DNA from 4 places in the Proteus columbae genome. Region 4 is predicted to be linked to each of the others. Evidence: predicted binding sites of a transcription regulator. Region 4 holds the regulator's gene; each other region holds the start of a gene.
What was found. The regulator CRP, encoded in region 4, controls carbon source genes, mostly activating them, when cyclic AMP is high. The targets are predictions, from matches to a motif close to ATGTGANNNNNNTCACAT.
Positions count from the first base shown of each region.

Region 1: a site for CRP is predicted at 3,580-3,597, ahead of F1325_RS15635 (NupC/NupG family nucleoside CNT transporter). Genes of this name have one in related genera too.
Region 2: a site for CRP is predicted at 2,192-2,209, ahead of serA (phosphoglycerate dehydrogenase). Genes of this name have one in related genera too.
Region 3: a site for CRP is predicted at 2,605-2,622, ahead of F1325_RS05660 (CidA/LrgA family protein). Genes of this name have one in related genera too.

Region 1 is NZ_CP043925.1:3,341,968-3,347,867, reverse strand. It holds gene prfC (peptide chain release factor 3) at 1-332, shown strand, start outside; gene F1325_RS15650 (BON domain-containing protein) at 1,089-1,433, shown strand; gene F1325_RS15645 (patatin-like phospholipase family protein) at 1,563-2,627, shown strand; gene F1325_RS15640 (TatD family hydrolase) at 2,620-3,414, shown strand; gene F1325_RS15635 (NupC/NupG family nucleoside CNT transporter) at 3,757-5,058, shown strand; gene deoC (deoxyribose-phosphate aldolase) at 5,578-5,900, shown strand, end outside.
Region 2 is NZ_CP043925.1:2,832,345-2,838,244, forward strand. It holds gene F1325_RS13525 (type I secretion system permease/ATPase) at 1-676, shown strand, start outside; gene serA (phosphoglycerate dehydrogenase) at 749-1,999, opposite strand; gene rpiA (ribose-5-phosphate isomerase RpiA) at 2,272-2,928, opposite strand; gene F1325_RS13540 (LysR family transcriptional regulator ArgP) at 3,089-3,988, shown strand; gene F1325_RS13545 (oxidative stress defense protein) at 4,061-4,795, opposite strand; gene argO (arginine exporter ArgO) at 4,880-5,503, opposite strand; gene mscS (small-conductance mechanosensitive channel MscS) at 5,668-5,900, opposite strand, start outside.
Region 3 is NZ_CP043925.1:1,221,167-1,227,066, reverse strand. It holds gene apbC (iron-sulfur cluster carrier protein ApbC) at 1-307, opposite strand, end outside; gene metG (methionine--tRNA ligase) at 512-2,539, shown strand; gene F1325_RS05660 (CidA/LrgA family protein) at 2,674-3,150, shown strand; gene F1325_RS05655 (CidB/LrgB family autolysis modulator) at 3,150-3,845, shown strand; gene cdd (cytidine deaminase) at 4,046-4,930, shown strand; gene F1325_RS05645 (NAD-dependent malic enzyme) at 5,145-5,900, shown strand, end outside.
Region 4 is NZ_CP043925.1:3,763,754-3,769,653, forward strand. It holds gene F1325_RS17510 (LysE family translocator) at 1-472, opposite strand, end outside; gene F1325_RS17515 (hydrolase) at 572-1,552, shown strand; gene F1325_RS17520 (YheU family protein) at 1,549-1,770, shown strand; gene F1325_RS17525 (phosphoribulokinase) at 1,836-2,705, shown strand; gene F1325_RS17530 (OsmC family protein) at 2,795-3,202, opposite strand; gene crp (cAMP-activated global transcriptional regulator CRP) at 3,515-4,147, shown strand; gene argD (bifunctional acetylornithine/succinyldiaminopimelate transaminase) at 4,245-5,459, opposite strand; gene F1325_RS17545 (aminodeoxychorismate synthase component II) at 5,577-5,900, opposite strand, start outside.

The DNA.
Region 1 (5,900 bases), 420 kb from region 4:
CAGAAGAGGGTGCTGTACAGGTCTTTAGACCATTGGCGAATAACGATTTAATCGTAGGTGCCGTGGGTGTGCTTCAGTTTGATGTGGTTGTTGCAAGACTGAAGAGTGAATATAACGTTGAAGCGATTTATGAATCCGTTAACGTTTCAACAGCACGCTGGGTTGAATGTAATAACGAGAAAAAACTCGAAGAGTTTAAACGTAAAAATGAACAAAACTTGGCACTTGATGGCGGCGATAATTTAACTTATATCGCACCAACGATGGTCAATTTGAATTTAACGCGTGAGCGTTATCCTGAGGTTGAGTTCCATCAGACCCGTGAACACTAAATACTCGTCATACTTCAAGTTGCAGCGTTGTTGACTACGTTCATTCGCACTAGTCACATACTTTTGTATGTTCCTAGCGACTCATTCACTTGTCGCCTAGCTGCACCTTGAATTATTTAGAGTATTTATTTGCCATGTTTCAAGTTGCAGCGTTGTTGACTATGTTCATTCGCACTAGTCACATACTTTTGTATGTTCCTAGCGACTCATTCACTTGTCGCCTAGCTGCACCTTGAATTATTTAGAGTAAGAGTGCTGTTATGTTTCAAGTTGCAGCTCGAATTATTTAAAGTAAGCATGCTGAAGCTGCATCTAGACTTATTTTGAGTATTTAACTCAATGAAAAGGCTATATTTTTAATATAGCCTTTTTTGTTTTTTTACGTCATTGCACATTATTTAACAATAACACTCTGTGAGATACTCGATTTCTCTATTAAATTCGTTTTGTATACCCTGAATATCCTGCCCAAAAACCCTTCTTCATTCGGAATTACTCTTTTTTTTTTCTGCTAAAATTATACTCGTTTTTATACTTATTTATAAATAAATGTAAAATTTTTTATAGTTTTATGGGTTATTAATAGAATAAAATCATTAGGATTAGTCTTTATTTGTTATTTTTTGCTTTATTAAATGCCAATAGATTATTAGTGTAATAGCTTAGTTTGTTAAAATTTTTTAGTACTTAATAAAAATACACATATTAAAAATACACATATTTCCTATCGCAGTTATTGTGATTAGGGGGAGAGCAATGAAACAATATAAAACGCTAAAATTAGCGTTAGTAATGTCAATGGGCTTAACTTTTTTCAGTATGGGCGCGTCAGCCGAAACATCGTGGTATAGCGAAATTAATACTGTAACGAATAACACAGGGCAGAATCTAAGCGATACTTCTATTTCTAATAAAATTAAAGGTACGCTATTACCAATGCAAGATATCGATAGTGACAATATTTCTATTCGTACTGAATTTGGGCATGTCTTTCTTTCAGGTTTTGTTGATAGTAAAGCGCAAGAAGAAAAAATATTGCAAGTTATTGAAAAAATTGAAGGAGTTAAAAGCGTAGACTCAGATGTAAATATCAAATCATAAACATGATTTTCTTTTATATTCGTCATATTCTAAGAAGATATTGTCTAAATTATTTGTATGAATACGTAAAAAGAATGACGTCAAAAAAATGTGAGGGTATCCTTTGTTAAGTTGTATAAAGGAGACATTATGGGGAAGTATATACCTGTCACATTAAATAATATTACGGCACTCGAATTTCAATCATCACTGCCACAAGGTAAAGTTGCTTTAGTTTGTGAAGGCGGGGGACAACGCGGGATCTTTACTGCGGGTGTCCTTGATGAATTTATGCGATCACAATTTGATCCCTTTGATATTTTACTTGGGGTATCTGCGGGAGCGCAAAATTTATCTGCTTTTGCCTGTGGTCAGCGTGGGTATGCACGTAAAATTATTAATCGCTATACAACTAATAATCAATTCTTCAATCCTATTCGCTTTGTTCGTGGCGGCAATTTACTCGATCTTGATTGGTATATAGAAACAACGGCTAAAGAAATGCCTCTTGATATGCCAACAGCACTACGCCGTTTTGATGCGGGTCGCGAATTTTATATGGTGGCAAGTCGTTCTGATAATTTTCAGGCAAATTATTTTCAGCCCGATGAACCGACTTGGCTTGAGATAATCAAAGCATCCAGTGCCATTCCTGCTTTTTATCGTAATGGTGTCTTATTTCATGATGTTGTTTATCATGATGGTGGTATCAGCGATGCTATTCCTGTGAGAGAAGCTTATCGACGTGGTTGTCGTACTATTGTCGTTGTTCGTACCGTTCCTTCTGAATATCAATACACAACAGAATGGGTTGAGCGTATGGGAAAATGGTTTGAAAATAGCCGTTTACAGCGCTTTATGGCGATGGCTCAAGTACATATCGAAACCTATACCGACACAATTAAATTTATCCAATCTCCCCCAGAAGATGTTGTTGTTATTGAAATATATCCACCAACTACATTGCAATCTAGTGCATTAGGAAGTCGTTTAAATGCATTAAATCATGATTATCATGTGGGGAGACGTTGCGGGCGTTATTTTCTGGCGACAATTGGCCAGCATTTCTCTAAGAAAAAATTCAAACAGTATGATAGAAAAGTCTTTAGCTTGTTTGAACAAGAAGCGAAGGCTGATAAAGCAGAGAATGCTTCTATTATTCAACAAGGAACTCGAAGCGTACATCCTGACGTGAGGCAAATTCAGAATGAATAAATTTATTGATACTCACTGCCATTTTGATTTTCCGGTTTTTTATGATGATATTGCCAACAGCTTGTCACTAGCGCATCAAGCTCATATTGAAAAAATAATTATTCCCGCCGTTGCACGTTGGAATTTTGATGTTGTTGCAGAGTTAGCGAATAATCATCATCAATTATATTGTGCATTGGGGTTACACCCTTTATATATTGAAGAGCACACTGAACAGCATCTCTTGGAATTAAAACAGAAATTAAAAACAGCTTCTCGTTGTGTTGCCATCGGAGAGATAGGGCTTGATGACTATATGGATAATCCTCAGCCTGAGAAGCAAGAGGCGTTTTTAATTGCACAGCTTAAACTAGCGATTGAATTTGATTTGCCTGTGATCCTACATTCACGTAAAACCCACGATAAGTTAAGTGCACTTTTACGCCGTTATGATGTGCCTCGCAAAGGGGTTATTCATGGTTTTGCAGGAAGTCTGCAACAGGCAGAAAAGTTTATTCAGCAAGGCTATTTTATTGGCGTTGGTGGAACTATTACTTATGAGCGAGCACAAAAAACTCGCCGCGCAATTGCCTCGTTACCACTAGAATGTCTGTTATTAGAAACAGATGCTCCTGATATGCCTGTGAGTGGTTTTCAAGGTGAACCTAATCGCCCTGAGCGTATTCAGAACGTTTTTTCCCAACTCTGTGATCTGCGTCAAGGATCACCAGAGGTGATCGCAGAGCAACTCTATCTCAATAGCCTACAATTATTCCAATTAAAAGATAACACCTCGTCTTTATCTTAAACTTATTTAATCAAAAAGATTAAAAATACGCCTTATTTTAATTGTACTTATACAAATAAAACGTTCATTTATTTCTGCTATTTAAGATTAAAGCCATCATTTGTTAATCGAATGATATTTTTTTTAAATTAGCCTATTCAATAAGTGCGTTTTTTAGGTTTGTTTATGTGATCTACTTCTCATTTGTGGGTTTTGTGTTGCTTTTTCCAAGCGCTATTTGTGATGGATATAGAGGGTTCTTTTTCTGGACTAGGTATAATTATCTGGCAAAAAGAGTCAATAATCTCAGGTTAGAGCATTATTGATAATCCATTAAATTTTTATGTGAACAGGGATCCTTCAATGCAACTCATTATGAGCTTGGTCGGAATGGCAACATTAATATTGATAGCCATTCTGTTTTCCAGCAATCGACGTGCAATTAGACTACGTACAGTTGGTGGCGCATTCCTTATTCAGATTGGCTTAGGTGCATTTGTTCTTTATTCCGACGGTGGTCGCGAAGTGCTTCTTGCGGTTTCTGATGGTGTTAAGAATGTTATTGATTACGGCAATAATGGGATGAGCTTCCTATTTGCAGGCCTAGTATCAGATAAAATGTTCGAGTTGTTTGGTGGTGGCGGTTTCGTATTCGCCCTACGCGTACTGCCTGTTATCGTGTTTTTCTCTTCTTTAATTGCTGTGCTGTATTACCTCGGCATTATGCAAATTGTGATTAAGATTCTTGGTGGTGGTTTACAGAAAGTCCTTGGTACATCACGCACAGAATCGATGTCTGCAACAGCCAATATCTTTGTGGGTCAGACCGAAGCTCCGCTTGTTGTTCGTCCTTATATTGCAAGAATGACAACCTCTGAGTTATTCGCTGTTATGTGTGGTGGCCTTGCTTCTGTTGCTGGTTCTGTTCTTGCTGGATATGCAAGCATGGGCGTGCCATTAGAGTATTTGATTACGGCATCATTTATGGCCGCACCAGGTGGTTTACTCTTTGCTAAGCTGTTGATCCCTGAAACAGAAACGCCAGACGATCAAAAAGATGCGCTGGATAAAATGACCGATGAAGAAAAACCAGCAAATATTATTGATGCAGCTGCAGCTGGGGCATCTTCAGGTTTACAGCTTGCTCTTAACGTCGGTGCTATGTTACTTGCTTTCGTTGCGTTAATTGCATTAGTCAATGGTATCTTAGGTGGCATTGGTGGCTGGTTTGGTTATGAGAATTTTTCATTAGAATTAGTATTAGGTTGGGTTTTTGCACCTATTGCTTTCTTAATCGGTGTACCTTGGAGTGAAGCGACCGTTGCTGGCTCATTTATTGGTCAAAAACTGGTTATTAATGAATTCTATGCTTACTCTGAATTTAGCAAATATCTACAAGATGAAGCTCAAGTTGCTGCATCAGGCTTAATCATCTTATCAGAACAAACAAAGATAATTATCTCCTTTGCACTGTGCGGTTTTGCTAACCTCTCTTCCGTTGCTGTACTGCTAGGTGGTTTAGGTGGAATGGCTCCAAATCGCCGTAAAGACGTGGCTCGTTTAGGGATGAAAGCCGTACTTGCTGGTACACTCTCTAACTTAATGAGTGCGACGATTGCAGGTTTCTTCTTTGCATTAACCGCAATGGCTGTTGTTGCTGCTTAATTGATTTTGATTATAAAGAGCAGATGGGTTTTGCCTGTCTGCTCTTTTATGTTTGTTTTCTGCTGTAATGTTAACTACTTTTATTGTGAGAGATATTTCGCAATTTGTATTGAATAGGGTCAATAGCGATATCATTTCATATTGATCTCGCTTTTTTTGCGTTATAAAGACGACTTAGAGGCGTTATTCGAGTAACATTAAACCAGAAAATGACCTAATTGTGATGTTGATCACACTTATATGTCATTGTTTGCAAGTTGCATTTGATTAGTGTGACGTAAAGCACATCTAATTGTTCCTTAGCGTGTTCAAATAAGATGTGCTGAAACTTCATGGAATGGCGAAGGCTCAATGACGGGTCGCCGAAGTGAGCATAGCGCGGTGAGAGGGAGCTCAGCTGTCGTTGTAGCGCAAGTTACAACAACATCTTCAAGGAACCAAGTCCGCTCGCCAACAAATTTAATCGCTAATCTTAAGCGTACGCCCAAAAGGGCTTGAGAAACATCGTTGGAGAGTTTTATGACAGATTTAACCGCTGCAGCGCGCCTTGCGCTGTCTTTGATGGATTTAACTACATTAAATGATGACGACACTGATGCAAAAGTGACTGCATTGTGTCATCAGGCTAAAAGCCCTGAAGGGAATACAGCCGCTATTTGTATCTATCCACGTTTTATTCCGTTAGCACGTAAAGTGTTACGCGAACAGGGTACTCCAGAAGTCCGTATCGCAACCGTAACTAACTTCCCTCATGGTAATGATGATTTAGATATCGCATTAGCAGAAACCAACGCGGCATTAGCTTATGGCGCAGATGAGGTTGACGTAGTTTTCCCTTACCG
Region 2 (5,900 bases), 930 kb from region 4:
TGATGTTATTGAGTCACTTTCTTTATCTATTCCAGCAGGGAAATTTATTGGTATTACAGGGCGTTCTGGCTCAGGAAAAAGTACTCTTACTCGCTTAATTCAACGTTTCTATACGCCCCAACAAGGAAAAATTTATATTGATGGCATGGATTTAGCTATCGCTGATCCTTTATCTCTACGCCAAAGCATGAGTATCGTTTTACAAGAGAGCTTTTTATTTAGTGGCTCTATTTTTGAAAATATTCATTTATCAAAACCGAATGCGAGTGAAGAAGAAATAACAGAAGCGGCTCGACTTGCTGGCGCTTTAGATTTTATTAATCAACTTCCTTTAGGATTTAATACACAAGTAGGAGAAAGAGGCGCTAATTTATCAGGCGGGCAACGCCAGCGTATTGCACTTGCTAGAGCCTTATTAACTAATCCACGTATTCTTATTTTAGATGAAGCAACATCTGCATTAGACTATGAGTCTGAAGCACAAATTTTAGCGAATTTACCTCAAATTTGTAAAAACAGAACCGTAATAAGTATTGCACACCGTCTTAATACATTAGCGCATTCAGATTATATTTATGTAATAGATAAAGGGCAGGTATTAGAAGAAGGCTCTCACTCCCATTTATTAGAAAACCAAGCACTCTATTACCAATTATGGCAGCAACAAATTCAATAAATAAAGATTAAAAGATACAAAAAAGGCTCGATATTTCGAGCCTTCAATATATTACGAATAATTTATTAATAATTAGTAAAGCATACGAGCGCGGATTGTTCCCGGTAATGCTTTGATTTTTTGTAACACTAACTCAGCTTGAGCTTTCGTTTGTGTTGTAATATCGATCACAACATAACCTACGTTACCTGACGTACGTAAATATTGCGCGGCTACGTTGATATTTTCTTCAGTAAACACTTTGTTGATGCTATTCATCATACCTGGGCGGTTTTCATGAATATGCAGTAAACGGTTTACATCGTCGCCGTGGCTTGGCAGTGATACTTCTGGGAAATTAACAGCAGATAATGTAGAGCCGTTATCTGAATATTTCGCTAATTTACCCGCAACTTCATAGCCAATGTTTTCTTGCGCTTCTTGAGTTGAACCACCGATATGTGGTGTTAATATCACATTGTCAAATTTGATAAGTTCAGAAACAAACGGATCGTTAGGATCGTTATTCGCACCCGGCTCTGATGGGAATACGTCAACCGCAGCACCAGATAAATGTTTTGATTCTAACGCTTGAGCCAATGCAGGAATATCAACCACCGTACCACGAGAAGCGTTGACAAGAATTGCTCCCGGCTTCATGCGCTGAATTTCTTCATGTCCAATCATATTCTTGGTTGATGGTGTTTCTGGCACATGTAAGCTGACAATGTCACACATATTCAACAGTTCAGAGAGATGACGAATTTGCGTTGCATTACCTAATGGCAGTTTGTTTTCAATATCATAGAAATAAACATCTAAACCCACACTTTCGGCTAAAATACCTAATTGTGTGCCAATGTGACCATAACCAATAATACCCAGTTTTTTACCTCGTGCTTCAAAACAGCCTTTGGCTTGTTTATCCCAAACACCACGATGGGCTTTCGCATTGGCTTCAGGAATACGACGCAATAATAACAGTAATTCGCCAAGCACCATCTCAGCCACGGAACGGGTGTTTGAGAAAGGTGCGTTGAAAACAGGAATACCACGACGGGCAGCAGCCTCTAAATCAACCTGATTGGTACCAATACAAAAGCACCCCACTGCAACTAATTTTTCAGCCGCAGCAAAAATCTCTTCCGTTAAATGAGTGCGGGAACGAAGACCAACAAAACGTGCATCACGGATAGCTTCTTTTAATTCTTCGTCCGATAATGCACCTTTGTGATATTCAATATTGGTATAACCCGCAGCTCTTAAATTTTCTACTGCACTTTGGTGCACACCTTCGAGGAGTAGAAACTTTATTTTTTCTTTTTCCAAAGATACTTTGACCATTTACCCTGCCCTATCGTTATTACATTTAATGAAAAACAAAATCCTGTCTCAACAACATAACAAAAATAGATTTTGTGGCAATACAACCGATTGCTGTGATGACAGAATAAGCGGTAAAGAAAGCGATTTTCTACCGAGTAAAATGATTTTGACTTTGAAAATGGCAGGATTTTAAAGAGAGATATAACTGTCGTGTGATATATATCACTGAATTTGCAGTTTCTAAAATAATTTAAAAAATAGGTAGCCATCGCTACCTATCTTAAAAAGAATTACTTAATGGTTTTCACACCTTCAGAGGTACCCATTAAAACAACATTCGCACCACGGTTAGCAAATAATCCTACGGTTACAACACCTGGAATACTGTTAATTTTGTTTTCCAGTTCAATAGGATTAAGAATAGTTAAGTTATGAACGTCTAAAATAACGTTACCGTTATCCGTTACCACATTTTCACGATATTCAGGTAAACCACCTAACTTAACGAGTTCACGCGCAACATAAGAGCGCGCCATTGGGATCACCTCTACGGGGAGTGGGAATTTACCTAATACGTCGACTTGTTTAGATTCATCAACAATACAGATAAATGTTTTCGCTACACCTGCGATAATTTTTTCACGGGTTAATGCTGCTCCGCCACCTTTGATCATTTGCATGTGATGGTTAATTTCATCAGCACCATCAACATAAATGTCTAAAGAGTCAACTTCATTACAATCAAAAACAGGAATGCCGTAACTTTTTAATTTTGCAGTTGATGCTTCTGAACTTGAAACAGTGCCTTCGATTTGACCTTTCATTGTTGCTAATGCATCAATAAAGTGAGAAGCCGTAGAGCCAGTACCGACACCCACAATCGTGCCTGGTTTTACATATTCAAGCGCCGCCCAACCTACTGCTTTTTTCAATTCATCCTGAGTCATTTAAAAAACCTTATTTATCACGTTAATGGACTAAGAATAGCATATCGCATTCAAAACTAGCACGAGACACATCAAAAACTGAGAAGCAACATTTTAACTCATTACAACGAAAAATATGGCATAGTAAGCAATAGAATATAAAATCGAAGAGAGTCTGTTAATGAAACGCCCTGATTATCGAGCATTGCAAGCCCTTGATGCCGTCATTCGAGAACGTGGCTTTGAAAGAGCCGCGCAAAAGTTATGTATTACACAATCTGCCGTTTCACAGCGTATCAAACAATTAGAAAACTTATTCGGGCAACCGCTATTAGTCAGAACTGTTCCACCTCAACCCACTGAGCAAGGACAAAAATTATTAGCGCTATTGCATCAAGTAGAATTACTTGAAGAACAATGGTTAGGTGATGAAAATAGCGGTTCTACGCCTCTTTTACTCTCTTTGGCTGTGAATGCTGACAGTTTAGCAACATGGTTATTGCCTGCTTTACATCCCGTATTAACGCAACTGCCTATTCGTCTCAATATTCAAGTAGAAGATGAAACTCGTACTCAAGAGCGATTAAGACGAGGCGAAGTGGTTGGTGCAATCAGTATTCAGCCACAAGCACTACCAAGTTGCCTTGTTGATCAATTAGGCGCTCTCGATTACCTATTCGTTGCTTCTCCTGACTTTGCTCAACGCTACTTTTCCAATGGCGTAACAAAATCTTCGTTATTAAAAGCGCCAGCAGTCGCATTTGACCATCTTGATGATATGCATCAGGCATTTTTACAACAAAATTTCGGCTTATCACCCGGTAGTGTGCCGTGTCATATTGTGAACTCATCTGAAGCCTTTGTGCAATTAGCTAAACAAGGTTCAACCTGTTGTATGATCCCTCATCTGCAAATTGCTAATGAACTAAAAAGCGGGGAATTGGTTGATTTAACGCCAGGGCTTTGCCAGCGACGTATGCTTTATTGGCACCGATTTGCGCCAGAAAGTAGAACCATGAGAAAAGTGACAGACGCACTCATTGATTTTGGCCGTAAAGTTTTAAAACAGGATGAAGAGTAATACGCTATTTCATCTTATTAACACAAAAAATAGGCTTCATATTGAAGCCTATTTGTTTTTATCACCACATGATTATTTAGTGCGTTTTAATTCAAAAACGACATCAACATAATCTTTAAACTCAATGCTTTGCTGTTCATAGGTTTCTTGCACAGCAGCAGGTGCTTGTGCTTTTAATGCCATTGCATCCATGCGCACTTGTGCGATTGGATAAGGTGTGGCTTCTGGCGCACGATAGCTCACGCTATAAACAGCACCTAAATCTGCACCGAAACCTTTTGCTACTGACGTTGCTTGATCAATTGCATTTTTAATCGCAACTTCTCGTGCTTTTGTTTTGTATTGTTCTGGATTATTGACACCAAATTCAACGTTATTAATCTCATTTAAACCAGCTGCTAATGCGCCATCAAGCAACGTATTAAGCTGTTCTAATTTCTTAATTTTAACATTAACAGTACGTGTTGCGGTATAACCATTAATCACTGAACGCTCTGCTTTTTTATCGTACTCATAGTTTGGTTGAGTACGGATATTAGCAGCATCAATATCTTCTTTAACAACACCATTTTCTTTTAAGAAGGCAAAATATTTTGCAACACGCTCATCAACTTGTTTCTTAGCCTGAGCTGCATCTTTTGCTCTTTCGTTAACCTGAATATTTAATGTTGCCATATCAGGAGCGGCTTTAATTGTCGCATTACCCGATGTTGTGATATGAGGCCCTTCTGGCTCAGACGCCGCTAATGCAAAAGAAGGTAATCCCAGCGTAAACACGGATGCTAATACAATTGCTTTTAATTTCACAAAAACCCCCGACATAATAAAATTTAAGACCATCTTTTATGGCTAAGAAGAACCTTAGCATATCTGATGTAAAGTTCTTTAAGATTAAAAGAGAGTTTTCCATCCTTGTGCCGCTAATTGAACAGCAATAAACCACATTACACATCCCACAAACAGATTAATAATACGTTGAGCGCGCGCTTTGCTTAATATTGGAGAAAACCAAGCTGCCAAGAGTGATAACGCAAAAAACCAGCTTATAGAGGCAAATACCGCACCAAATGTAAACCAAGGACGAAGTTCTGACGTTAATTGCCCGCCAATACTACCTATCACAACAAAAGTATCTAAATAAACATGAGGATTAAGCCATGTTACGGCAACTAATGTTACGATCACACGCCAACGGCTTTTTACCTGATTTTCGCTTTGTGACAATTCAATATCTTTTGAAAAAGCAGTTTTAAATGCATTCCAGCCATACCATAATAAGAACGCGACTCCACCCCAAGTGATCAGTAATAAAAGTATTTCTGATTGGCTAAGTAGAGCACTTCCACCAAAGACACCTGCCGAGATCAAAATAACATCACTTAAAGCGCATAAAAATGCACTCATCAAATGAAACTGCTTTTTACTTCCTTGTTGTAAAACAAAGGCATTCTGAGCCCCTATTGGTAAAATCATTGCTGCACTTAATAAAAACCCCTGAAAAAAAGTTGTGAACATGCAAAATATCCTAATAATTATTCGTTTAATATTGGATGAATAATAGAGGGGTTTTGATATTAGAGGAAATGAATCATTCTTATTGATAATAAGAAAAACTAATGGCAATAAATACAAAAAAGCCACGTTATTAACGTGGCTCTAAATCATCTATTTTAGTGTGACTATTCTGCTTTAGTCGTCGCACTTTGTATTTGATGCATATAGACATCCATTTGTGGGAATGGAATACCAATTTTATTCGCATCCAATGTACGTTTAAAGTCTTCCATTAAGTCCCAATAGACAGGCCACGCATCATCATTTTTTGTCCACACTCGTACCACAAAATTTAATGAAGACGGTGCCATTTCATGTAAACGGATAGTCACGCCTTTATCATGTTGAATACGTTTGT
Region 3 (5,900 bases), 1.6 Mb from region 4:
CTGGTAGATCATTTGCACGGCGTAAGGTTGAAATATTGTGCTTGAGTTTCCATTCAATGGCTTTTGCACCAGTGATGTTGCGAAGTTCAGCTGTTTTTTCTTCGATTAGGACTTGGAAAGGTTTTTTCCAAACAAATGGCATCACTAACTCGATATGAAGAACATCGTCAATCATCGCACATTGATGTAATGCTTTTAGAGAAAGCAGATTACGCTTCAATGTCGGGTGTTCAAAAGTAGACAAGACACCTGAAACTTTTTCGTTCAGAATCTCAGGGGTGGTCTGCTCGGGGGATTTATCACTCATCCCGGCTCCTCTCGTTTTCATTATTTATTAAATATATGAGTGCATCTATCATATCAGATAGTAGATGACTACGTTAATGCCTTACCTCAATTTGCCAACTGAAATTTCTCTTGCAAAAACTCGATTATTGCCCTAGCGACATCATGACGGATCGGTTAACATCAAAGTCCCTTTTATTAATTTTATGGAAGTAAGATCCTTACTATGTCTCACGTCGCGAATAAATTATTGGTAACCTGCGCGTTACCTTATGCTAACGGTTCAATTCATCTCGGTCATATCCTTGAGCACATTCAGGCTGATATCTGGGTCCGTTATCAACGAATGCGCGGCAAAGAAGTTCATTTCATCTGCGCTGATGACGCCCACGGCACGCCAATTATGCTGAAAGCTCAACAACTGGGTATTACACCAGAAGCCATGATTGAAGAAATGAGCAAAGAGCATCAGCAGGATTTTGCTGGCTTTAATATCAGTTACGACAATTATCACTCTACACACAGTGAAGAGAGTCGCCAATTATCGACTAAAATTTATCTTGCACTGAAAAAAAATGGTCACATCAAAAGCAAAACTATTTCTCAGCTTTATGATGAAGAAAAAGGCATGTTTTTGCCTGACCGCTTTGTAAAAGGCACTTGCCCTAAATGTAAAGCGCCAGACCAATATGGTGATAACTGTGAAGTTTGTGGCTCTACTTACAGCCCAACCGAATTAATCAACCCACGCTCTGTTGTATCAGGTTCAACGCCTGTTATGCGTGAAACTGAGCACTATTTCTTCGACTTACCTGCATTTAGCAATATGTTACAAGAGTGGATACGCTCTGGCGCTCTGCAAGAGCAAGTTGCAAATAAAATGCAAGAGTGGTTCGACAGCGGTTTACAACAGTGGGATATCACTCGTGACGCACCTTATTTTGGATTTGAAATCCCAGATGCACCGGGTAAATATTTCTATGTATGGCTAGATGCACCAATCGGCTACATGAGTTCTTTCTTAAACTTATGTGAAAAACGTGGTGATTTAAGTTTTGATGAGTTTTGGAATAAAGACAGCAAAGCAGACCTTTATCACTTTATTGGTAAAGATATCGTCTATTTCCACAGCTTATTCTGGCCAGCCATGTTAGAAGGCAGCGAATACCGCAAGCCAACCAACCTGTTTGTTCACGGTTATGTCACTGTAAATGGCGCGAAGATGTCAAAATCTCGTGGCACCTTTATTACAGCGCGTGCTTATCTTGATCATTTTGATGCAGATTGCCTACGCTATTACTATGCAGCAAAACTTTCCTCACGCATTGATGATATTGACCTAAACTTAGAAGACTTTGTTCAACGTGTTAACAGCGATATTGTTAATAAAGTCGTTAACCTTGCATCACGTACAGCAGGTTTTATCAGCAAGCGTTTTGATGGCAAATTAGCAGATTCTTTAGATGATGCTAAGCTTTATCAACACTTTGTTGATATGAAAGAAACTATCGCACAGTCATTTGAAAATCGTGAATTTGGTAAAGCAGTTCGTGAAATCATGGCATTAGCGGATGAAGCCAACCGCTATATTGATGAAAAAGCGCCGTGGGTTGTAGCAAAACAAGAAGGTCAAGATGCACAGCTACAAGCTATCTGTACAATGGGTATTAACTTATTCCGCGTACTGATGACATATCTGAAACCTGTTTTACCTTCATTAACAGAACGTTCAGAAGCCTTTTTGCAAACCGAATTAACATGGGATGCGCTTGCACAACCACTTTTAGGTACAGAAATCACCAAATTCAAAGCACTGTTTAACCGTATTGAAATGGATAAAGCCAATGCAATGGTTGAAGCATCTAAAAGCACCATTGCACCTGTAAAAGAAGTCACAGGACCATTAGCAGATTCACCAATTCAAGAAACGATTAAGTTTGATGATTTTGCGAAAATCGATATGCGTATCGCTGAAATTAAACAAGCTGATTTTGTTGAAGGATCAGATAAGTTACTGAAGCTAATTTTGGACTTAGGTGGTGAGACTCGCCAAGTCTTTTCTGGCATTCGTACAGCATACCCAGATCCGAAAGTGTTGGAAGGTCGTTTAACGGTAATGGTGGCAAACTTAGCACCTCGTAAAATGCGTTTTGGTATTTCAGAAGGCATGGTAATGGCGGCAGGACCTGGCGATAAAGATATCTTCTTACTTAGCCCAGATTCTGGTGCAAAACCGGGTCAGCAAGTGAAATAACAACCAAGATTCATTTGCCAAATCAATAAATGGCGGGGTTCTATAAGAGCCCCGCTCTTTTTTTATTGTGATCCGTAGCACACTTTCAAAATCGGTGTATGATAAATCTGTTAGTTGATTTGGGACACTTACTTATGAAATCTAAACGGGCACGATTGCAGATTACACTTTGGCATTATCTACGATCTTTTTTGGTACTTTATCTTTGTCTCTTTGCGGGTAATCTTATTTCAGCCCTTCTACCCTTCGCGGTTCCAGGCAGCATTGTTGGCTTACTTATTCTCTTCGGTTTACTTGCTTTCCAGCTTATCCCTTTGCGCTGGGTTAAACCGGGTGCCAATATCCTCTTAAAAAATATGACATTACTCTTTATTCCTATCGGAGTGGCAGTAATGAATTATTATGACTTATTAAGTCAGCAACTTTTCCCTATTGTTTTAGCAAGTGTGGTAAGTACCTTTGGTGTTATGGCATTAGTCGCTTATTGCTCACACTATGTTCACCGTGAGCGCATTATCGTGGGTGCAAAACCTGACATAGTTGAGGACGTTGTAGAAAAAACGCAACAGAAAGACGACGATACAGCGTTAAGTGAGAAGAAAAAATGTTAATGTTAATGAATATTTGGTGGTCACTTCCTTTAACCATAATTGTCTTTTATTTATCACGTAAACTTGCTGCTCGTTATAAATTGCCTATATTGAACCCCTTGCTTATAGGTATTGCGGTTATTATTCCTATTTTATTAATCACTCATACACCTTATGAGCATTATTTTGCCGGTAGTCGTATTTTAAATGACTTATTGCAACCGGCTGTGGTTGCCTTAGCCATTCCACTTTATCAGCAATTACACCAAATTCGCGCACAGTGGAAATCGCTGATCAGTATTTGCTTTATCGGTAGTATTGCCGCAATGGTCAGTGGTACTGCGATTGCCTTATGGGCAGGAGCAACACCCGAAATTGCTGCATCAATTTTACCTAAATCAGTGACAACACCTATCGCAATGGCTGTCGCAGATTCCATCGGTGGTATTCCTGCAATCAGTGCTGCATGTGTTATTGCAGTAGGTATTTTAGGTGCCATTTTTGGTCACACACTCTTTAAAATACTGCGTATTCCTACTCACGCATCTCGTGGTTTAGCAATGGGAACCGTTTCTCACGCAGTGGGAACAGCAAGAGCGGCTGAAGTCGATTATATTGAAGGTGCTTATAGCTCACTGGCATTAATGACCTGTGGGATTATTACTTCCCTTACAGCGCCATTTATCTTCCCTATTATTTTGCATCTTTATAGTTGATACCTTTCTTATTCTCCATTCTTAAATCCTCGATTTAATTAAAGTTATTTCGGGGATTTTTACTATAAATTTGAGATACATCTCTCAATTAATGAATTTGTTGCAATTGTTTCATTGAAAATATGATTTTCATCACATATAAGAATGGGTAAAGATGCCTAGAATCTTATAATACAGAAAGATTAATGGGAGACTCATGTATGCATACTCGTTTTCAGGCAATTTGGTCAGATTTATCCCCTCAGTTACAACAAGCACTTGCTCCTTATCTTGAGCAGGATGAATTCCCTGCAATGTTTACGGCAGAACAGGTCAATGCCATAAAAACACAGTTACAATGTAATGATGATGCCTTAGCCCTAGCACTTTTACCAGTTGCCGCAGCTTGTGCTGTCGCGCCAATCTCTAATTTCAAAGTGGGTGCGATTGCTCGTGGCGAAAGTGGTAATATCTATTTCGGTGCCAATATGGAATTTGCTGGCGCACCGCTACAACAAACGGTTCATGCTGAACAAAGCGCCGTGACTCATGCATGGTTACGTGGTGAATCTCGCTTAATCTCAGTCACCGTTAACTATACACCTTGTGGTCATTGTCGCCAGTTTATGAACGAATTGAACAGTGGCACCCATATTCAAATTCAGTTGCCGGGTAGAAAAATGGCAACATTAGGCGATTATTTACCTGATAGCTTTGGCCCGAAAGATCTCAATATCACCTCTTTATTAATGGATAAAGTTAATCACGGTTACAAAATTGATAACCCTAGTGAATTAGCACAACAGGCACTACAAGCTGCCAATCGTAGCCATGCTCCTTATAGTGGATCGCACAGTGGTATTGCTGTTCAAATGAAAAATGGCAAAATTTTCCAAGGTAGCTACGCTGAAAATGCCGCATTTAACCCAAGTTTACCGCCATTACAAGCGGCATTAATTTTATTAAATATGGCAGGTGAGTGTGTGATGGATATTGGATCTGCAGTCTTAATTGAAAAAGCAGAGACAATTTTAACGCAATGGGATGCAACACAAGCAACATTAACTGCTTTAGGTTGCCGCCAAATGCAACGCATCACTTTGTAAAAAGTTTTAACTTATTCCTCTAAAAATCTCTCCTAAAAAAAGCATCAGCATGTAAATTTTGCTGATGCTTACCAGAAAAAGTTGTAACAACCGTATCTATCTCTCATTTCCAAGCATAAAAATCATAAAAAAATAACATAAGCTGTACATATTTTTATTATTTTGTAGGATCTACAATTGTCATGTGACTAACTGCCTTACAAGAGTATTTTTCATGGAACTGGAACACGAAAGTAAACGCCCTCTCTACATCCCGTATGCAGGCCCAATCCTGCTTGAATTTCCCCTGTTAAATAAAGGTAGTGCTTTTAGCGATGAAGAACGCAGTACCTTTAACTTACATGGTTTACTGCCTGAAGCAGTAGAAACCATTGAAGAGCAGGTTGAACGCGCTTATCGCCAATATCTTGATTTCAAAAACGATAACGATAAACATATTTACCTAAGAAATATTCAAGACACTAACGAAACTCTATTTTACCGTTTATTAGAATCTCACCTCACTGAAATGATGCCAATCATTTACACACCAACAGTGGGTGAAGCCTGTGAACATTTCTCCGATATTTATCGTCGCGCTCGCGGTTTATTTATCTCTTACCCTAACCGCGCCAATATCGACGATATGCTACAAAATGCCACTAAACAAAACGTAAAAGTGATTGTTGTGACTGATGGCGAACGTATTCTTGGTTTAGGTGACCAAGGTATCGGTGGTATGGGTATTCCTATCGGTAAACTCTCTTTATATACCGCGTGTGGTGGTATTAGCCCAGCTTACACCCTGCCTGTTGTGCTGGATGTGGGAACGAATAATCCACAACGCTTAAACGATCCACTGTATATGGGATGGCGTCATCCTCGTATTACAGGTGATGAATATAACGAGTTTGTCGATGAGTTTATCCAAGCTGTTAAACGTCGCTGGCCAAATGTTTTACTACAATTTGAAGATTTCGCACAAAAAAAT
Region 4 (5,900 bases):
CGAAATTAACAATAACCATAACAATACTAATAGCAATAACAGAGCTAAAATAAGCATCGCCCGATAAACTGAAGCTTCCTACTGCACCTAATCCCATCATCCACGCTTTTGGATTTAGAAATTGCAATAATCCGCCCTGAAACCAGCTTACTGCTTGGGGCGTTTTTGCTGGAATATCTAAACGCTGATAAGATGATGTTGCTGTTTTCCAAGCAAGCCAAAGCAGATACGCACTCCCGACTACCTTCAATCCAATATGCAGTGCAGGATAAATTATCAATAATGCGGCAACACCAAATGCAGAACTCAGCAAAACACATTGCATACCTAGCATAATGCCAGCCATCAGCTTTAATGAGCTTTTAAAACCTACATTAGCACCTGATGAAGTAAGCAATAAGTTGTTGGGTCCAGGCGTGATAGCAGCAATAAATAGGAAAATTGCTAACGATGAAATCAGACTAATTGTCATTATAAGTGCTCAAAGATGTGACAGATGTTTTATTTTCACCGAAAATAGCAGTATGTTATTTAGCAAACAAGTGTTAATTCATTTTGATAGACGGAAAATATGTCTCAATACTTTAATCCAATGCGTTGGGCTAAAAATCCACATTTACAAACGCTCTTACCAAGAATTGTACGTAGGACACCACAACTTACGCCACATTGGCAACGACTCAATCTCCCAGACAACGATTTTGTCGATTTAGCGTGGAGTGAAGATCCGACAACAGCACTCAATAAACCGCGCTTAGTCATTTTTCATGGCTTAGAAGGTGGATTTAGTAGCCCTTATGCTCACGGCATGTTAGCCGCAGCAAAAGAGAGAGGCTGGCTAAGCGTTGTGATGCACTTTAGAGGATGTAGTGGTGAACCCAATAGACAAAAGCGCATTTATCACTCTGGTGAAACGGAAGATGCTCGCTACTTCTTAAATTGGTTGAAAAAGGAATTTGGTGAGCAACCAACAGCCGCCGTTGGCTACTCTCTTGGTGGAAATATGCTTGCCTATTATCTCGCAGAAAGCGGTGAAAATGCGGTTGTAGATGCTGCCGTTATTGTCTCTGCGCCATTAATGCTAGAACCATGCTCAACAAAAATTGAACATGGCTTTTCTCGTTTTTATCAATGGTATCTGTTAAAAGAGCTGAAAAATAACGCGACACGCAAGCTTATTCGCTATCCTGAATCATTACCAATCAGCTTATTGACGATAAAATCCATTAAAAAACTACGTCAATTTGACGATCTTATCACGTCTAAAATTCACGGATTTAAAGATGCGTTAGATTATTATCGCCAATGCAGTGCATTACCTTTATTAAATAAAATAAAGAAAACAACACTGATTATTCACGCGAAAGATGATCCTTTTATGTCTGCGGATGTTATTCCTGATATCACAACCTTACCAAACAACATTGAATATCAACTCACCGAGTTTGGTGGGCATGTCGGTTTTGTAAGTGGAAAACTTTCTAAACCCGTGATGTGGCTTGAAAGCCGAATACCTGACTGGTTATCCGCTTATTTGGAGAAAACCAAATGATAATTCCTTGGAATGAGCTTTCCACAGAGACACTTGATAATCTTATTGAAAGTTTTGTTTTACGAGAAGGCACTGATTATGGTATCCAAGAGAAAACGCTTGAACAAAAAGTCGCCGACGTAAAAAAACAACTTAAATCCGGTGAAGCCGTATTGGTTTGGTCAGAACTTCATGAGAGCGTCAATATTATGCCGGCATCGCAGTTTCGCTCTGGTTAGTTATTCAAAGCAAGCGATGTATCGCCGTCAATAAGGGCCAACCTTATTTAGCAAAAGGATAACCTATGTCAATCAAGCATCCGATCATCGCAGTGACTGGCTCAAGTGGTGCAGGAACTACCACAACAAGCCAAGCTTTTCGTAAGATATTCCAACAACTCAATGCAAATGCTGCATTGATTGATGGAGATAGTTTCCATCGCTATACCCGTCCTGAAATGGATATGGCGATAAGAAAAGCCAGAGAACAAGGTAGACATATCAGTTATTTTGGCCCTGAAGCAAATGATTTTAGCTTACTGAGTAAGACCTTAAGTCAGTATAGTGATACAGGACAAGGTCAATCTCGCAAGTATCTACACTCTTATGATGAAGCCACTCCCTACAACCAATTACCAGGTACATTTACACCTTGGGAGCCTTTGCCAAACAATACCGATGTTCTCTTTTATGAAGGGTTACACGGGGGCGTTGTCACCAATGAGCACGATGTCGCACAACATGTTGATTTACTAGTGGGTGTTGTCCCTATCGTAAACCTAGAGTGGATACAAAAGCTTATTCGAGACACCACAGAAAGAGGACACTCACAAGAGGCGGTAAGAGATTCGGTTGTACGCTCAATGGATGATTATATTAGCTATATTATTCCTCAATTCTCACGCACTCACATTAACTTCCAACGAGTTCCAACGGTTGATACTTCAAACCCTTTTTCTGCCAAAGCAATCCCCACTCTCGATGAAAGCTTTATTGTTATTCGTTTTCGAGGCTTAACCGATATTGATTTTCCCTATTTACTTGCGATGTTGCATGGCTCATTTATGTCAACAATAAATACTATTGTTGTACCGGGCGGGAAATTAGGATTAGCGATGGAATTAATTATGGCGCCATTAGTCAAAAAATTATTAAATGGCGAAAAGATAAGTTAACCAAAATAAAATTTATCTCTATAAAAATAATATCCCATTAATTAAGGGATATTATTTTTCGAATTAAACTTTATTTTAAAATATCAAAATTAGTCGGCATCTTTTATTTCAAATGAATGCGTAATATTGGCTGCTTTTCCTAGCATTAAAGAAACAGAACAATATTTTTCTGCGGATAATTGAACAGCTCGTTCTACGATTTTATCCGTTAATTCTTTACCTGAAACAATAAAATGTAAATTGATATCAGTAAATAGACGAGGGGCTTCTTCGCGTCTTTCTGATGTTAATTTCACTTCACAATCAGTCACTTGGTGACGACCTTTACGTAAGATGCTCACAACATCAATAGCGCTACACCCACCTGCAGCAATTAATACCATTTCCATTGGACTTGGTGCTTTATCACCCGAATTTCCATCCATCATGATTTGATGACCAGAAGAAGACTCACCGACAAAAGATAAATCTTCTACCCACTTAACTCTCGCTTCCATTTATTTTCCCCTAAAGATGACAGAAACTAAAAGAGTACATTCTCATAATTCAACTAGCAATTAGCAAATAGGTTTATTATGCTGACTGCGTAAAACGAGACTTAATGCACTAATTGTGTTAAAAACAATATCTGCTTGATGATAGTGGTTAAGATCAATGCATTATTTTCTCATTTATTATAATCTACTCCATATTAACTTACCGTGTTCTCAGGAAGTTAATAGGTAAAGATAGGATTTTTAAGCACGCTGTATCAAAAGGGAACCTATCCGTTTTGAAAGGCTGCATTTAACGTACAGAGGATAACGCGAATGGTTCTCGGCAAGCCGCAAACAGACCCGACTCTTGAATGGTTTTTGTCACACTGCCATATTCACAAATATCCATCCAAGAGCACGCTGATCCACCAAGGTGAGAAAGCGGAAACACTTTATTATATTGTTAAAGGTTCCGTGGCTGTTCTTATTAAAGATGAAGAAGGAAAAGAAATGATCCTCTCCTACCTAAATCAGGGGGATTTCATCGGTGAACTTGGATTATTTGAAGAAGATCAAGAACGTAGTGCATGGGTTAGAGCAAAAACAGCCTGTGAAGTAGCAGAAATTTCCTATAAAAAATTCCGTCAATTAATTCAGGTTAACCCTGATATTCTGATGCGCCTTTCTGCTCAAATGGCGAACAGATTACAAACAACATCAGAAAAAGTAGGTAACCTTGCTTTCCTTGATGTTACAGGCCGTATTGCACAGACCTTACTAAACTTAGCAAAACAACCCGATGCCATGACGCATCCTGATGGCATGCAAATTAAAATTACACGTCAGGAAATTGGTCAAATCGTTGGTTGTTCACGCGAAACTGTAGGCCGTATTCTCAAAATGCTAGAAGATCAAAACCTGATCTCAGCACACGGTAAAACTATCGTCGTTTACGGGACTCGCTAAGTTTCCCCACCCCGAACAAACAATAGCCCAATAAAAGGGCTATTGATGATACAATCTGTATAAACCCCATCCTTATAGATGGGGTTTTTAGTCCGCACTACCCTTTTACAAATTCCGCAATAGCCACTTTTAATGCCACCATTCCTTCTTGTAATTCTTCTTGGGTAATAATTAACGATGGTGTAAAACGCATTACATCGGCTCCTGCGTTTAACATCATTAAGCCATGTTTGGCAGCAAGACCGAGTAACTCTTTGGCTTTACCTTTATATTGTGGTGCCAATTGCGCACCGATCAATAAACCTTGTCCACGGATTTGCGAAAAGACATCGTACGTTTGATTAATTGCCACCAGTTCATCCACAATCCATTGATAGCGCTTTTCTACACCCTCAAGTACCTCAGGTGTATTAATTAAATCAAATGCGACATTACCCACTGCACAAGCTAATGGATTGCCACCATAAGTTGTACCATGAGTCCCTACGCCCATTACAGAAGCTATTTCATGTGTTGTTAACATCGCACTGAGTGGAAAACCACCTCCTAGCGCTTTTGCAGTTGTAATAATGTCTGGTGTCACATCATAGTTCATATAGGCAAAAAGCTTGCCTGTACGTCCCATACCTGTTTGTACTTCATCAAGAACAAGCAGAGCTTGATGCTTATCACACAATTCACGTAGCCCCCTCATAAACTCAGGTGTTGCTACCGTGACACCACCTTCACCTTGCACAGGTTCCAATACGACAGCACAAGTATGGTCGTCAATAACAGCTTTAACCGCCTCTAAATCATTGAAAGGAATATGCACGATATCTGCAGGCTTAGGGCCAAAACCATCTGCATATTTAGGTTGCCCACCAACAGATACTGTAAACAGTGTTCTGCCGTGGAATGCATGGTGAAAAGCAATAATTTTAGTTTTATAAGGACTATGGCGAGTGATGGCATAATGGCGAGCCAACTTAAATGCTGCCTCATTCGCTTCTGCGCCTGAATTGGCAAAAAAGACACGTTCTGCAAATGTGTTATTTATTAATTTTTGTGCTAAACGCAATGCTGGTTCATTAGTAAAAATATTACTAACATGCCAAAGTTGTTCGCTTTGTTCTTTCAAGGCTTGATTAAGAGCAGGATGAGCATGCCCCAGTGCTAAAACAGCAATACCACCAGCAAAATCAATATACGATTTTCCCTGCTGATCCCAAACACGGCTACCCATCCCTTTGACAGGAATAAATTCTGCGGGTGAATAAATTGGCAACATTACTTGATCGTAAGTTGCCCGGTTGATGCTTTGCTTTGTCATTACCCCACCTGATCGTTATTCATATTCAATATGAAAATATAATCACTAAATATGAATAAAAAATCAAATGTGGTTTTGTATAAAAAGGCGTTATTTCGCTATTTAAATGCTATCCATTTAATATTTAAGGAAATTATTTAATAGCTCATGCCCTTGTTCACTTAAAATACTTTCTGGGTGAAATTGAACCCCTTCAATTGGCAGAGTACGATGGCGAATTCCCATAATTTCATCAACATTTCCATCATGTTGGCTCCATGCCGTCACTTCAAAAGGTACGGGTAATGTCGTCGCATCAATCACTAAAGAGTGGTAACGCGTCACATTTAAAGGCCGATTAAGTCCCTTAAAAACACCTTGTTGATTATGATGTATTAATGAATTTTTACCATGCATCACTTCTCGTGCTCTGATAACTGATGCACCAAAAGCTTGTCCTAT